2 regions of the Kitasatospora sp. NPDC005856 genome follow, and region 2 is predicted to be linked to the other one. Evidence: riboswitches for the same ligand, from Rfam matches in the RefSeq annotation. Region 2 holds a riboswitch; the other holds the start of a gene.

Region 1 (7,714 bases), on a different contig from region 2:
TGCGCGGCCTCGCCGAGGAGGGCATGACCATGGTGGTCGTCACCCACGAGATGGGCTTCGCCCGCGAGGTCGGCGACGCGCTGGTGTTCATGGACGGCGGTGTGGTGGTCGAGTCCGGCAACCCCCGCGAGGTGCTCACCGACCCGCAGCACGAGCGCACCAGGGCCTTCCTGTCCAAGGTGCTCTGAGCCCGAACCGTCGGCGCCCGGCAGGCCGCTCCTGCCGGGCGCCGACGTTTGCCCCGCCCAGGTAATAGGCTGGAGGCAGTCAGCCCGTTACCAAATCTGGAAGGACCCCTGTGGAGCTCGCCGCCTACGCCGATCTCGCCGTTCGGCTGGTGAACACCGAGGAGCCCGAGCGCGGCACCGACGCGCTGACCTCCGTGGAGGCCGTGCGCGGCCTGTTCTCGGACTCCGCGCGGGCCGCCGCGCTCGCCGACGAATCCGACCTGCCCCGGCTGCGGGCGGTGCGGACCCGCCTGCGCGGCGTCTTCGAGGCCGCCGCCGAGGGGGACGAGACCCGCGGTGTCGACCTGCTGAACAGCCTGCTGATGGAGTACCCCGTCAGCCCGCTGGTCTCCGGCCACGACTACCTGGACGACGCCGGGCGGCCGCGCTGGCACCTGCACCTGGCCGACAACTCCCCCACCGCCACCGCGCACTTCACCGCGGTCGCCTGCATGGGCCTGGCCGTCCACCTCACCGAGCTGGGCGCCGACCGGCTCGGCATCTGCCAGGCCGCGCCCTGCCGCAACGCCTACCTGGACACTTCCACCAACCGCTCCCGCCGCTACTGCTCGGACCGCTGCGCGACCCGTGCCAACGTGGCCGCCTACCGGGCCCGCAAGCGCCAGGAGGCGGAGGCGGCGGCCCGGGACTGACCCCGGGCGCAGGGCCCGGGCGGACCCTAGAGCTCCTCCACCCAGACGCCGAGCCGTCTTGAGAGGCCCGGCACCCGGGCCAGCCGCGGGGTGAGCAGCAGCCGCTCCAGCCGGCGCCCCGGCGCCAGCCAGACCGGGCTCGGGCGCAGCCGCAGCAGCGCCCGGCCGAGCACCAGCTCGTCCGGCACGGCGCCGTAGCTGCGGCTGTCGCTGTCCACCGGACGGTTGTCGGAGAGCATCCACCAACCCGTGGCCCGGCGCCCGACGGCCCGCTTCACCACCAGCAGGTCCTGCTGGAAGGGGTGCCGGAAGAGCACCACCGCACCCGGCCGGACCGGCGCGCCGTAGCGGACCAACAGCTGGTCGCCCTCGCGCAGGGTGGGGACCATCGACGGCCCCGCCACGTCGACCAGCCCGAACGGCAGCGCACCACGGCGCTCGCGCCCCCCGGCTCCGGCGCCCTCCGGTCGCGTGCTCCGCGCCACGACTCCTCCTCCCGATCCGTCCGCCCACAGTCTGCCGTACGGACCGTCACCGGTCCGATGTCCGGATTACCCCGGTTCCTGGTCCGTCTTTCGCCCTAGGCCCACCGCCCGATCGCGAAACCGGGAGGCCGGAAGGGTAATCTCGGGCGCGGGAAGACGATCTAAGGAAGGACTCCCATGTTCTCTCGTCTGTTTGCACCGCGTGCCACCGCCCACGCCCACTGTGACCTGCCCTGCGGCGTGTACGACCCGGCGCAGGCCCGGATCGAGGCCGAGTCGGTCAAGGCCACCCAGGAGAAGTACCAGGCCAACGAGGACCCGCACTTCCGCGCCCGCGCCGTCATCATCAAGGAGCAGCGCGCCGAGGCCGTCAAGCACCACATCTCGGTGCTGTGGAGCGACTACTTCAAGGCCCCGCACTTCGAGAAGTACCCGCAGCTGCACCAGCTGATCAACGACACCCTGAAGGCCGCCTCGGCCGCCAAGGCGTCCACCGACCCGGCCACCGGCCAGGCCCTGCTGGACCTGATCGCCGAGGTCGACAAGATCTTCTGGGAGACCAAGCAGGCCTGAGCCTGACGCGTCGCCACCCGACCGCCCCCGTCCGCACCGCCGGCCGGGGGCGGTCGCGCGTCCACGACCCGCCACGCCCGAACCCGGTAAGGGTTGCCTGCCCTGAGTGGCTGTTATGCTGCCAGGGCGTCCGAGGGGGAAGTCCGGTGTGAATCCGGCGCTGACCCGCAACGGTGAGCACGGCCCGTACCAGCCCGTACGGCCGCGCCAGCCCGATCGCCCTCGGCCGCCGAACTCCCGACAACTCGCCGCGGACTGCGAGGGGAACGGCGCCCCGCCACGCCCGCGGCCGGCGCCCGCCCCGGCGCACCCTCGGCCCGAGGCAAGGCGCACCCGTGAACCGCGCACCCGTCGACCGTGCAGTCGGCCCGCCCGCTCGTCGCATACCCACCGTCCCGCTCGCCGTCGGCCTCGGCGCCGCCCTGCTGCTGTCTCTGGTCTGCGGGGTCGCCCTCGGCTCCTCCGAACTCGGCCTGCCCCGCGTACTGCGACTGCTGGGCGCCGGCCTGACGGGCGGCCGGCTGGACGCGGACGAGGCGTCCGCGTACGCGATCGTCTGGGAGATCCGGCTGCCGCGCACCGTCCTGGCCGCCGTGGTCGGCGCCGGGCTGGCCGCCTGCGGGGTCGCCGTCCAGGCCCTGGTGCGCAACCCGCTGGCCGACCCCTTCGTGCTCGGCATCTCCTCCGGCGCGGCCGTCGGCGCCAACGCCGTCCTGCTGTTCGGCGCCTTCGCCGCGCTCGGGGTGTGGGCGATCTCCGTCTCCGCCTTCGGCTCCGCCCTGGCCGCGATGACGCTCGTCTACCTCGCCGCCCGCACCGCGCACGGGCTCACCCCGCTGCGCCTGGTGCTCACCGGCACCGCCCTGTCCTACGGCTTCTCCGCCGCCACCACCCTGATGGTCTTCGCCGCCGACCGCGGCGAGGCCGCCCGGGACGCCATGATGTGGCTGCTCGGCAGCCTCGGCGGCGCCACCTGGGGCTCGGTGCCGATCGCCGCCGTCACGGTGCTGGCCGGCCTCGCCCACCTGGCCTGCGCCGCCGGGCGGCTGGACGCACTCGCCATGGGCGACGAGACCTCCGCCTCGCTCGGCGTGGACCCGGGCCGGCTGCGCCGCGAGCTGTTCGTGGTGACCGCCGCCGTCACCGGCACCGTGGTCGCGGTCAGCGGGGCGATCGGCTTCGTCGGGCTGCTGGTGCCGCACGTGGCGCGGATGCTGGTCGGCGCCGGGCACCGCCGGGTGCTGGTGATCGCGCCGCTCGCCGGGGCGCTGCTGCTGGTCTGGGTGGACATCGCCTCGCGCACCCTGCTGGCGCCGGCCGAACTGCCCGTCGGGGTGTTCACCGCGGTGCTCGGCGTGCCCGCCTTCCTGCTGATGATGCGCCGCCGCGGCCAGGCCTTCGGAGGTACCCGGTGACCGACGCGACCGACGTGACCGGACCGGTCCCGGCGCGGGGCCAGGACCTCGCCGTCGACGCCGTCTCGGTGGAACTGGCCGGCACCCGGCTGATCCACGAGGTGAGCCTGACGGCCGCCGCCGGGCAGGTGGTCGGGCTGATCGGCCCGAACGGCAGCGGCAAGTCGACCCTGCTGCGCTGCGTCTACCGGGTGCTGAGGCCGGCCGGCGGCGTGGTCCGGCTGGCCGGCGACGACCTGCACGCCCTCACCGCCCGCGACACCGCCCGCCGGGTGGCCGCGCTGACCCAGGAGCACTCCGCCGGGTTCGACTTCACCGTGGCCGAGGTGGTCGCCATGGGCCGGCTGCCGCACCGCCGCGGCTTCGGCGCCCCGTCCGACGGGGACGAGCAGCGCTGCGCCGAGGCACTGCGCAAGGTCGGGGCGGGGCACCTCGCCGAACGGGGCTTCCTCAGCCTGTCCGGGGGTGAGAAGCAGCGGGTGCTGTTCGCCCGCGCGCTGGTCCAGGAGCCGCGCCTGCTGGTGCTGGACGAACCCACCAACCACCTGGACATCGCCCACCAGTTGGAGGTGCTGGCGCTCGCCCGGGAGGCCGGCCCGACGGTGCTCACCGCGCTGCACGACCTCAACCTGGCGGCCGGCCACTGCGACCTGCTCCACGTGCTGCGGGCCGGCCGGATCGTCGCCTCCGGCCCGCCCCACGAGGTGCTCCGCCCCGCCCTGCTGGCCGAGGTGTTCGGCGTCCGCGCCACCCCGGTGCGGCACCCGGAGACCGGCGCCCTCCAGCTGCTGTTCGACCGCCTCCCCTGACCCGACCGACCCCGACCGACTCCGGACGACCCCGAACGACCTCGAACGACCTCGACCGACCCCGACCGACCCCGACCGACCGCGAAGGAACCCCCGTGCGCACCAAGGCCGTTGCCACCGCCGCCCTGCTCGTCCTCGGACTCACCGCCTGCGGCGCCGAGATCGCGCCGAAGGAGAGCGCCACCTCCTCCGCCCACTACCCGGTGACGGTGGAGAACTGCGGCCAGCGGCTCACCTTCGCGCAGAAGCCCGCCCGGGTGGTGACCAACGACGTCAACATCACCGAACTGATGCTCTCGCTCGGCCTCGCCGACCGGATGGCCGGCTACGTGATGCCCGACGACAAGGGGAAGATCGACCAGGTGGCCTGGAAGGACGGCTACCAGCAGACGAAGTGGCTCTCCGAGCAGCGGATCACCAAGGAGATCGCCCTGGACGCCAAGGCCGACCTGGTCTTCGCCGGCTGGCACTACGGCTTCGACGAGGGCACCGGCGTCACCCCCCAGGCCTTCAAGGCGCTCGGTGTCGACTCGTACGTGCTCAGCGAGTCCTGCCGCAGCGGCAGGGGCACCGAGCGCGGCGTGATGGACCCGCTGGAGGCGCTCTACACCGACCTGGCCAACCTCGGCGCGATCTTCGACGTCAAGGACCGCTCCGACAAGCTGATCGCGGACTTCAAGGCGCGGATCGCCGCCGTCCCCCCGCCCGAGCGCCGCCCGTCCGTCTTCCTGTACGACAGCGGGCAGGACAAGCCGTACACCGCCGGGAAGTTCGCCGCCGCCAACGAGATCATCGCCAAGGCGGGCGGGAGCAACATCATGGGCGACCTCGCGGACACCTGGGTCACGGCCGGCTGGGAGGGCGTGGTGGAGCGCGACCCGGAGGTGATCGTGATCAACGACTACGCGACGCCCGGGGCCGAGGAGAAGCGCAGGTTCCTCAAGTCCTTCCCGCCGCTGGCCGGCGTCTCCGCGATCAGGAACGACCGGATCTTCGTCATGGACTACGTCGACCTGGTGGAGAGCCCGCGCAACCCGGCCGCGGTCGGCGCGCTGGCCGCGTACCTGCGCACCGTGCCGCCCCGCTGACCGGACCGCTGACCGGACCGCCGGCCGGCCCCGGCCGGCAGCGATCGCGCCCCTCGGGGTCGGTGGCCGCGGGCGTACGCTCAAGGTACGAGCCGACGGAACCCGACCGGAGGAGCGAGATCATGACCACCATGGCGGCCCCCGCCGCCTTCGACACCCGCGCGCTGCGCGAGGGCATCGAGCGCTGCGACGCCGAGACCCTCCTGGCGCTCTACGCGGAGGACGCCGAACTGCGCATGGTCGATCGCAAGACCCAGCCCAGCCACCCCCTGGTGATGCACGGGCGGGAGGAGATCGGCGCCATGCTGGACGACGTCTACGGCCGCGAGATGACCCACAAGCTGGAACAGGTGGTGGTGCAGGGCGACCACGCCGCGTTCCTGGAGTCCTGCCGGTACCCGGACGGCGTCCGGGTGCTGATGTCCTCGATGGCCGTCCTGCGGGACGGCCGGATCGTCGACCAGACCTCCGTCCAGGCCTGGGACGAGACCGGTCCCGAGCAGTAGGCTCACAGGCATGATCCGCAACGCCGTCGCCACCGACGTTCCCGTCATCCATGCCATGATCCGCGAACTCGCGGACTACGAGAAGGCCCTGCACGAGGCGAAGGCCACCGAGGAGCAGCTGCACGACGCCCTGTTCGGTGAGAACCCGGCCCTGTTCGGGCTGATCGCCGAGGACGACGCCACCGGCGAACCGGTCGGCTTCGCCGTCTGGTTCCGCAACTTCTCGACCTGGCGCGGCACCCACGGGATCTACCTGGAGGACCTGTACGTCCGCCCGCAGTCGCGCGGCGGCGGCCACGGCAAGGCGCTGCTGCTGGAACTCGCCCGGATCGCCGTCGAGCGCGGCTACTCCCGGGTCGAGTGGTCGGTCCTGGACTGGAACCGGCCCTCGATCGACTTCTACAAGTCGATCGGCGCGGTGCCGATGGACGAGTGGACGGTGTACCGGCTCACCGACGGGGCACTGGCCGAGGCCGGCCGGCGCTGAACGGCCGTTCGGAGACCGGGGAAAGGGTCTGCCACCCTGCGTCGCAATGCCTTACCATGAGTAACTCCCGAACCGGGGTGCGGAAGGCAGAGCGTTGGCGGATCCGTGACGCCGGGCCCCCTTCGGGGGTAGCAAGCGGTAACAAGCGGGGTACCAAGAAAGCACAGCGCGTCACCCAGGAGGCAAGGGTGTCCCAGATCGACGGCGATCTCGGTGTTCAGGACTTCGTGGAGGTCCGGCTGCCCGCAGCCGGGGCCTACCTCTCCGTCCTGCGAACGGCGACGGCCGGGCTGGCGGCCCGGCTGGACTTCACGCTCGACGAGATCGAGGACCTGCGGATCGCGGTCGACGAGGCCTGCGCCATCCTGCTCCAGCAGGCGGTGCCCGGCTCCGTGCTGTCCTGCGAGTTCCGGCTGGTCGGCGACTCGTTGAAGGTCACCGTGGCCGCCCCGACCACCGACGGCAAGGCCCCCGAGCGGGACACCTTCGCCTGGACGGTGCTCTCCGCCCTGGCCGGCGAGGTGGACTCCTCGGTCGGCGAGGACAACACCGTGTCGATCAGCCTGAACAAGAAGCGCGGCGGTTCCGCCGCCCACTAGCCGGGCGCCGGACCGAACCGCACGACCCGAGCAGCACCGAGCAGCACCCGCGCAAGGGCCGTCCGCCGCTCCCCCGACCGGGGTCCGACGGACGGCTCCCGGTACCGCCACCCACGCGGTACGACCAACGAGACGATTCCGGGGCCGCCGGCCCCGGTGCTCCCGGAACGGAACGGGGGAATGGCCGTGAGTGATCTGGACCGTACCGGCCTCGCGACGGCGGGACCTGCCGTACCGACCCAGGCGAGCGTTCCCGGCCTCGCCGCCAACGACGAAGCGCACCCGAAGGACGCCCAGCGGATGAGCCACCCCACCGAGCCGACGTCCGAGCCGACGCCTGCCTCCGTGCCCCCGCCGGACCCGGCGGACGCGACGGACCCGGCGGACGGGGCCGAGCCGCACAGCGCCGTGCCCGTCCAGAGCACGCACCGCACCGGCGCCCCGGACCGGGAGGCCGCCCGCGCGCTGTTCGTCCGGCTGTCCGCACTGCCCGAGGGCTCCCCGGAGCGGGTCGAACTGCGCAACCAGCTGGTGCGGATGCACATCCCGCTGGTCGAGCACCTGGCCCGGCGCTTCCGCAACCGGGGCGAGCCGCTGGACGACCTGACCCAGGTCGCCACCATCGGCTTGATCAAGTCGGTGGACCGCTTCGACCACGAGCGCGGGGTCGAGTTCTCCACCTACGCGACGCCGACCATCGTCGGGGAGATCAAGCGGCACTTCCGTGACAAGGGCTGGGCGGTGCGGGTCCCGCGCCGGCTCCAGGAGCTGCGGCTGTCACTCACCACGGCGACCAGCGAGCTCTCCCAGCGGCACGGCCGCTCCCCCACGGTGCACGAGCTGGCCGAGCACCTGGGGATCTCCGAGGAGGA
Region 2 (7,714 bases):
AGACCTCCGCGTCCTCCTCGAAGTAGCCGCCGGCCAGGTTGCGGGTCGCGTGGGTGACCCGCAGCCAGCCGGGCACGGGCCTGGCCCGCAGGTGGACGGTCAGCTCGATGGTGGGCGCCCAGCCCGGCAGCCCGAGGTCGAAGGTGACCGGCGGCAGCGCGTCGGCGACCAGCAGGAGCAGCAGCGGGTCGGGCTCGCGGCCGTCGGCGAGCCGGAACCAGCCCTGGATCCGTCCGTTGCCGGAGGGCTGCCCGAGCGCCCAGCCGACGGTGGCCGGGTCCAGCCGCAGGTCGAACCGCTCCAGCAGGGCGGCCTGGGTGATCAGCTCCTTGGGCGCGTGTTCGACGCCGATGCACTGGTCCGGCGGCGGCAGCTGGGGCGGCAGCGCGCTGGTGCGCACCTCGCCGTCGGCGGTGGCGAGGTCGCCGTGGCTGGCCACCACCCGCAGCCGCTCGACGCCGTCCTGGCTGAGCGAGGCGGTGCCGGTGGACAGGCCGCGGCCGGTGCGCAGCACCTCGGTGCGGACGGTGGCCGGGCCGGGGGTGGAGGCGGACAGGTAGTAACCACTGATCGAGATCGGGTCCGGGTGGGTGCCGTGCTCCAGCGACAGCGCGTGTCCGGCGACCGCGAGCAGCAGTCCCCCGTTCACCCCGCCGCCGATCTGCCAGCCGGCGCCGAGCTCGGCCTCGTAGCGGCCGGCCTCCTCGGGGTGCCTGGTCAGGGCGATGCCCTGGTCGAACTCGCTGCGGATCGCCGTGGTCATGTGGGGGATCTGCCCTTCACGCGTGGTTCCGGACGCCAAGTTACTGGCAAGTAGGTCCACACCCTACGCCGATCGGGTGAAACGCGGAACGGCCGCCGGACACCCGTTCGGGTCCGACGGCCGTTCGCGTGGTCGACCTGATTACCGGCGGATGCTCGGCTTCAGTTCCAGGAAACGGGCGAGCATGCCGTTGACGAAGGCCGGGGAGTCATCCGTGGAGAACTCCTTGGCGATCTCGACGGCCTCGTCCAGGACGACGGCGTCCGGGACGCCGTCCTCCCAGATCAGCTCGTAGGCACCGAGCCGCAGGACGTTGCGGTCCACGATCGGCATCCGGTCGAGCGTCCAGCCCACGGCGTACTGCTCGATCAGGTCGTCGATGCGACGAGCGTGCTGGACGTACCCCTCGATGAGCTCCATCGTGTACTCGGCGACCTGCGGGGTGCCCTCGTCGGGCTTGGGCTCGCGGGCGCGGGCCACCCAGTCGGCGAGGACCTGCTGCGGGTCGGCCCCGCGGTGGTCGGCCTCGAAGAGGATCTGGAAGGCCCGGGTGCGGGCCTTGCTACGTGCGGCCGACACGGACTTACTTCACCCGGCCGAGGTAGCTGCCGTCGCGGGTGTCGACCTTGACCTTCTCGCCGGTGACGACGAAGAGCGGCACCTGGATCTCGGCACCGGTCTCCAGGGTGGCCGGCTTGGTGCCACCGGTGGAGCGGTCGCCCTGGACGCCCGGCTCGGTGTGCGAGATGACCAGCTCGACCGAGGTCGGGAGCTCGATGTAGAGGACGGCGCCGTCGTTGGTGGCGACGAGGGCCTCGAAGCCCTCCAGCAGGTAGTTGGCGGCGTCACCGACGACGGCCGGCTCGATGGTGAGCTGGTCGTAGGTGTCCATGTCCATGAACACGAAGTTCTCGCCGTCCTTGTACGAGAACTGCATGCCGCGCTTGTCGACGTTGGCGGTCTCGACCTTGGTGCCGGCGTTGAAGGTCTTGTCGACGACCTTGCCCGTCAGGACCTCCTTGAGCTTGGTACGCACGAAGGCCGGGCCCTTGCCGGGCTTGACGTGCTGGAACTCGACGACGGACCAGAGCTTGCCGCCCTCCAGCTTGAGGACCATGCCGTTCTTGAGATCGTTCGTGGAAGCCACGGGCGCACTAACTCCTGTATAGCTGTCAAGGAACCAAGGGATTGCGTCCTGCCGTCCACGGCCCCGGGGGCCGCGGTCACAGGGCGAGGAGCTCCTTGGTGGTGATGGTGAGCAGCTCGGGCCCGCCCTCTTCGAGGGGGCGCACGACGAGCGTGTCCTCGATCCGGACCCCGCCCTTGCCCGGGAGGTGGACCCCCGGACCGACGGTGACCGGTACGCGGCTGTCCAGTTTACCCATGTCCGACGGACCGAGGCGCGGGGCCTCCCGGATCTCCAGCCCGATGCCGTGGCCCACCGGGTGCGGGGAGGCCTCGGTGTGGCCCGCCGCCTCCAGAACCTGCCGGGCAGCCCGGTCGGGCACGCACTGCTCCACGCCGGGTCCGAGCGCCTCCCGCCCGGCCCGCTGAGCCCGGAAGACCAGCCGGTGCAGCTCCACCTGCCAGGGCGCGGGAGCCGCCCCGATCACGAAGGTGCGGGCGGTGGAGACGCCGTAGCCGCGGTACTGGGCGCCCATCACCACGGTCAGGAAGTCGCCCTCCTCCACCCGGCGGTCGGTCGGCTGGTGGGCGGGCTGGCCGGAGTGGCCGCCGGTGCCGACGGAGACCGGGAAGGCCGCCCGGTCGGCGCCGTGGTCGATCATCCGGCGCTCCAGCTCCATCGCCAGGTGTCGCTCGGTGCGGCCCACCAGGATCGACTCCAGCAACTCGCCCAGCGCCTGGTCGGCGATCTCGGCCGCGATCCGCAGGTCGGCGATCTCGCGCTCGTCCTTGATCACCCGCAGCCGCTCGACCGTCTGTCCGAGGTCCACCAGCCGGGCCCCCTCGGCCAGGCCCCCCACCGCCCGGTGCCGGCTGACGGTCAGGTCGTGCTCCTCCACCGCCAGGCCCGCCACCCCGGACCGCGCGGCGGCGGCCGCGGCGGCCAGCGCGGTGTCCGACCCGGACGCCACCGGCAGCCGGGTGACGTCCGGGGCGATCAGGTGCTCCCCCGAATCGTCCGGCGGCAGGTCGTCCGGAAGCGCGAGCAGCGCCCGCTCCCTGGTCAGCAGCAGGCTCGCCCCGCAGGGCGCGCAGCCCGTCAGGTACCGCACGTTCGCCGCACGGGTGATCAGCGCCGCATCGGCCCCGGCCGCACTGCAGTGCTCCCTCACCCGCTCCCGCCGCCCCGCGTACGCATCCGCCATGCGTCGAGCCTACGAACCCCCGGCCCGAAGCGCCCGCCGAGCACCCCCGACAGAACCCCCAATACCCCTTGCGCGCCCCCCTGCGCGACCGCGCCGCCCCCTCGCGCCGTCATCCGGGAATGGACCGGACCGGGCCCGCGTTGGGGCGAATGGCGAGAAGACGAAAACGACATCCATTTCGGTGTACGGTTTCGATCCGACGCCCGAGGTCCGACACCCCAGCCCCAGGAGGACGCCCGATGGCCCGCAGCGAACTGCGCCCGGTGACCAAGCTCCGCTCCACCGCCGGCACCGGCTTCACGTACGTGACCCGCAAGAACCGCCGCAACGACCCGGACCGGCTGGTCCTGCGCAAGTACGACCCGGCCGCCGGCCGGCACGTCGACTTCCGCGAGGAGCGCTGAACCCCGACCCGCGAGGAGCGCCGAACCCCGACCCGAGAGGAGTCCCCCATGAAGTCCGGAATCCACCCCGCCTACCGTCCGGTCGTCTTCCGCGACAAGGTCGGCGGCCTCGCCTTCCTCACCCGCTCCACCGTGACCGGTGACCGCACGGTCGAGTGGGAGGACGGCGACACCTATCCGGTGATCGACGTCGAGATCTCCTCGGCGAGCCACCCCTTCTACACCGGCCAGTCCCGGGTGCTGGACACCGCCGGGCGGGTCGAGCAGTTCCGCCGCCGCTACGGCGACCGGCACTGACCGCGAACGCGCCGAACGGCGCCGCCCCGGATTTTCGGGGGCGGCGCCGTTCGGCGCGTTCCGCGTGCTCAGGCCTCCTGGTCCGGTGTCCAGCGCTGCTCGACCCGGGCGAGCTTCCAGTAGCCGATCGCCACCGCCCAGACCACCACGAACAGCCCGGCGATGGCGTAGCCGACGTTGTCCAGCGATATGTCGGCGATGAACCCGGTGACCGGGTCGGTCAGATCGAGCTTCTCGTGCAGCACCCCGACCAGCTCGATGGTGCCGATAATGAAGGCCACCGCGATCGACAGGCCGGTGATGGTCAGGTTGTAGTACACCTTGCGCACCGGGTTGGCGAAGGCCCACTGGTACGCGAAGTTCATGAACGTCCCGTCCAGGGTGTCGAACAGGCTCATCCCGGCCGCGAACAGCAGCGGCAGGCAGGCGATCGCGTACCAGGGCAGCCCGGAGGCCGCGCCCGAACCGGCCATCACCATCAGGGTGACCTCGGTCGCGGTGTCGAAGCCCAGGCCCAGCACCATGCCCACCGGGAACATCTGCCCCGGCCGGGTGATCGAACGGGTCGCCCGGTTCAGCACCCGGGCCATGAAGCCGCGCGAGTCGAGGTGCGACTCCAGCTCCTTCTCGTCGAACTGCCCGGCCCGCATCGAACGGAACACCTTGAGGATGCCCAGCAGCGCCGCCAGGTTGAGCGCGCCGATCAGGTAGAGGAACACGCCGGAGGTGGTCGTCCCGACCATGCCGAGCCACTTGTGGGTGGTCGACTCGTCGTCCATCAGCGTGTCCGCCAGCTGCGCGCCGCCCGCCACCAGGGCGGCCATCAGCACCACCATCGAGGAGTGCCCGAGGGCGAACCAGAAGCCCACCGAGACGGGCCGCTTGCCGTCCGCCATCAGCTTGCGGGTGGTGTTGTCGATCACCGCGATGTGGTCGGCGTCGAAGGCGTGGCGCATGCCGAGGGTGTACGCGGTGATACCCAGGCCCACCCCGAAGACCTGGGTACCGACCGCGTACTTCTCGGGTGCGACCAGGAAGATCAGCGTGCCGAAGGCCACCACGTGCATGGCCACGATCACCGCCATCAGCCCGGCCGTACGGATGGTGTCCTCGCGCCGCCACTTGAAGCTGGGCAGCACGGAGGGGGCCGGCTTCGCCCCGGCGGCAACGGTTTCGGGCAGGGTCATCTGCGGATCACGCTCCAGCACCTCGTGGAAAACCTCGTGAGATGCCGTGGCCGGTCTCCTGGCTTACGGGACGCCCGTACCCGCCTTCCCAGGCGCACGAGGCGCCCAGTGGCTCGCTGGGTACGGCCGACGCTCCTCCGCGGACGAAGGAACGACCCGATCACAGTGGCGAGGGCCGCTCCGGGCTGGGACCCCTGAGGGTCCGTCACCGGTCTTCCCGAGCACCACGGCGGGGAACACCGTAGGGGCCGCGCCTCACGCGTGCAAGGCTGCGCACCTGCGCAGGTGTCCAGGATCACAGGCCACCGCCTGCGAGAATGCCCCCATGCATCTCGTACCGGCCGACCGCGCGGACCACCGCACCATCGACGGACACCGGGTCTGCGAGGCCATCGCCGCGATCGGCGACCCGGCCCACGTCCGGTCCTGGGCCGAGCGGTTCTCCCTGCTCGCCGACCCAGGTCGGCTCGCCCTGCTGCTCGCCCTCCACCGGGCCGGCCCGCTCGCCGTCACCGACCTCGCGGTCGCCACCGGCATGCGCGACCCCGCCGTCTCCCAGGCCCTGCGGCTGCTCCGCACGGCCGGCGTGGTCACCGGCGACCGGGACGGACGAGTGGTGCGCTACCGGCTCGTGGACGAGGCCATGCGCCCCCTCCTCGACGAGTGCGCCGCCGCCGAACACCACGAGCCCACCGCGGCCACCGGCTGACCCGCGGGCCCCATCCACGGCCACCGGCCGACCCGCCGGCCCGCCGATCCCCTGACCGGCACTCGGAACCGCGCCGCGGCCGGAGCGGGTGAGTACGATCATGGTGTGCCGTCCCACCCCCACGCCTGGCCCGCCGACCGGTGGAACACCCGACCGGTCAGGGCCCGCGTGCTGGCGGTCGCCCGCACCCTCACCTCGGCCACCCGGGTCCTGGACGTCCTCACCCTGCTGCACCCGGACGGCGTCGAGCGCTACTTCACCGTCAACCCCGGCTCCGCCTTCGCCGACCGCGCCCTGGACGCGTACCTGCACGGCCTGCCCGGCTTCACCGTGCTGGACTGGGAGGACGCCGTCCGCCGCCGCTTCGACCTGGCCGTCGCCTGCGCCGTCCACTCCTCCATGCACCGGCTGGACGCCCGCCTCGTCGTCCTCCCGCACGGCGCCGGCTACAACCGCCTGGTGACCGAGTCCACCGGCGACACGGTCAGCTCGGCCGGCCTGTCCCGCAACGAACTCACCCACCGCGGAAGGGTGTTCGTGGACGTCCTCGGGCTCTCCCACCCCGAGCAGCTGGACCGGCTGCAGACCTCCTGCCCCGAGGCGCTGGACGTCGCCCGGGTGGTCGGCGACCCGTGCTTCGACCGGATGCTCGCCAGCCGGCGCTCCCGGGACGCCTACCGCACCGCACTCGGTGCCGTCGACGGCCGACGGCTCGTCGTCGTCAGCTCCACCTGGAGCGAGCACTCGTTATTCGGCCGCCACCCCGACCTGCCCCAACGGCTGGTCCGCCAACTGCCCGCCGACGAGTACACGGTGGCCGTCGTCCTGCACCCCAACGTGTGGAGCCGCCACGACCCCGAGGCACTGCTCGACGACGCCCGCCGGATGGGCCTGCGCCTGATCCCGCCCCACCAGGGCTGGCAGGCCGCGCTCGTCGCCGCCGACTGCGTGATCGGCGACCACGGCTCGGTCACCGTCTACGGCGCCGCCCTGGAGCACCGCACCCTGCTCGTCGCCACCGGCGCCGCCGAACTCGACCCACGCTCCCCCGGCTACGCCTTCGGCCAGGCCGCACCCGTCCTCGACCCGGGCGCAGACCTCGCCGCCCAGCTGGAATCCGCCCTCGCCCAGGACCCGACCGGCCTGCGCGAGATCACCGACCGCTCCCTCGCCCGCCGCGGCGAATCCGCCCGGGTGCTGCGCCCGCTGCTCTACTCCTTCCTGGACGACCTCGACGAACCCCGGGGCGAACCGGCCCTGCCGCCCTATCCCCGACCCGTCCCCTGCCCCGACGGCGCCGAGGGGCCCACCGCGTACGACGTCCGGGGCAGCGCCGAGGGCACCGAGGTGAGCCTGCGGCGCTACCCCTTCGACCCGCACGACCACGCCCCGCGCGGCTTCCACGCCCTCACCGACGAGCACCCGGGCGACGCCCTGCGCTACACCGCCGAGGTGCTCGCCCGCACCGAGACCCACGCCGAACGCCCCGCCGCCCGCTGGCTCGCCGACACCGCCGCCGAACTGCCCGGCCTCGCCGTCGCGGTGGCCGCCCTCGGCTCGGCCCGCCACCTGCTCCGGCTGCGCACCGGCCCGCTGCTGGAGGCCCGCACCGAACCGGACTGGGGCCGGCCCGACCCCGGCCTCGACCCGCTGCTGCTCGGCTCCGCCGTCGCCTGCTGGCTCGCCGACGGCGGCGACCCGGCCGGCCTCCCCGAGCACGGGCTCACCATCCGCACCGGCGAGCACCGCACCCGGGTCTCGTTCCGTACCGGCTAGTCCGACAGCTCCCGCAGCCGCGCACGGCTGCGCTCCGCCAGGTCCGCGTCCTCCAGCTCCTCGGCGAGGGCGAGCAGCAGGGTGTGGGCCTGCGCCTCCTTCGCGTACTGGCTCAGTGCCTCGGCCCGCCGGGCGCAGTCCTGCGCGTGGGCGACGGCGAGGTCCGGCTGCCCGAGCGCCCGGTGGGCCCGGGCCCGGACCAGCGGCAGCTTCATCAGCATGTCCGTGTCGCGCGTCCGCTCGGCTCG

What was found. A riboswitch is a leader RNA that binds a small molecule or an ion and turns the genes downstream of it on or off. The one in region 2 is predicted to bind cobalamin.
Region 1: it holds a riboswitch for cobalamin, as region 2 does, so the genes downstream of both, ABZ449_RS14170 (iron ABC transporter permease) here and ABZ449_RS15035 (HoxN/HupN/NixA family nickel/cobalt transporter) in region 2, are expected to answer to the same signal.

The regions. Positions count from the first base shown of each region.
Region 1 covers NZ_JBEXWT010000018.1:100,781-108,494, reverse strand. The annotation lists gene ABZ449_RS14190 (amino acid ABC transporter ATP-binding protein) at 1-188, shown strand, start outside; gene ABZ449_RS14185 (CGNR zinc finger domain-containing protein) at 299-880, shown strand; gene sodX (nickel-type superoxide dismutase maturation protease) at 907-1,305, opposite strand; gene sodN (superoxide dismutase, Ni) at 1,543-1,938, shown strand; cobalamin riboswitch at 2,032-2,181, shown strand; gene ABZ449_RS14170 (iron ABC transporter permease) at 2,274-3,353, shown strand; gene ABZ449_RS14165 (ABC transporter ATP-binding protein) at 3,368-4,162, shown strand; gene ABZ449_RS14160 (ABC transporter substrate-binding protein) at 4,258-5,250, shown strand; gene ABZ449_RS14155 (nuclear transport factor 2 family protein) at 5,373-5,756, shown strand; gene ABZ449_RS14150 (GNAT family N-acetyltransferase) at 5,767-6,243, shown strand; gene ABZ449_RS14145 (anti-sigma regulatory factor) at 6,432-6,842, shown strand; gene ABZ449_RS14140 (SigB/SigF/SigG family RNA polymerase sigma factor) at 7,029-7,714, shown strand, end outside.
Region 2 covers NZ_JBEXWT010000020.1:65,855-73,568, reverse strand. The annotation lists gene ABZ449_RS15065 (thioesterase family protein) at 1-763, opposite strand, end outside; gene nusB (transcription antitermination factor NusB) at 905-1,342, opposite strand; gene efp (elongation factor P) at 1,347-1,910, opposite strand; gene ABZ449_RS15050 (aminopeptidase P family protein) at 1,987-3,093, opposite strand; gene rpmG (50S ribosomal protein L33) at 3,333-3,497, shown strand; gene ABZ449_RS15040 (type B 50S ribosomal protein L31) at 3,546-3,794, shown strand; gene ABZ449_RS15035 (HoxN/HupN/NixA family nickel/cobalt transporter) at 3,863-4,981, opposite strand; cobalamin riboswitch at 5,012-5,225, opposite strand; gene ABZ449_RS15030 (metalloregulator ArsR/SmtB family transcription factor) at 5,307-5,690, shown strand; gene ABZ449_RS15025 (hypothetical protein) at 5,796-7,466, shown strand; gene ABZ449_RS15020 (AAA family ATPase) at 7,463-7,714, opposite strand, start outside.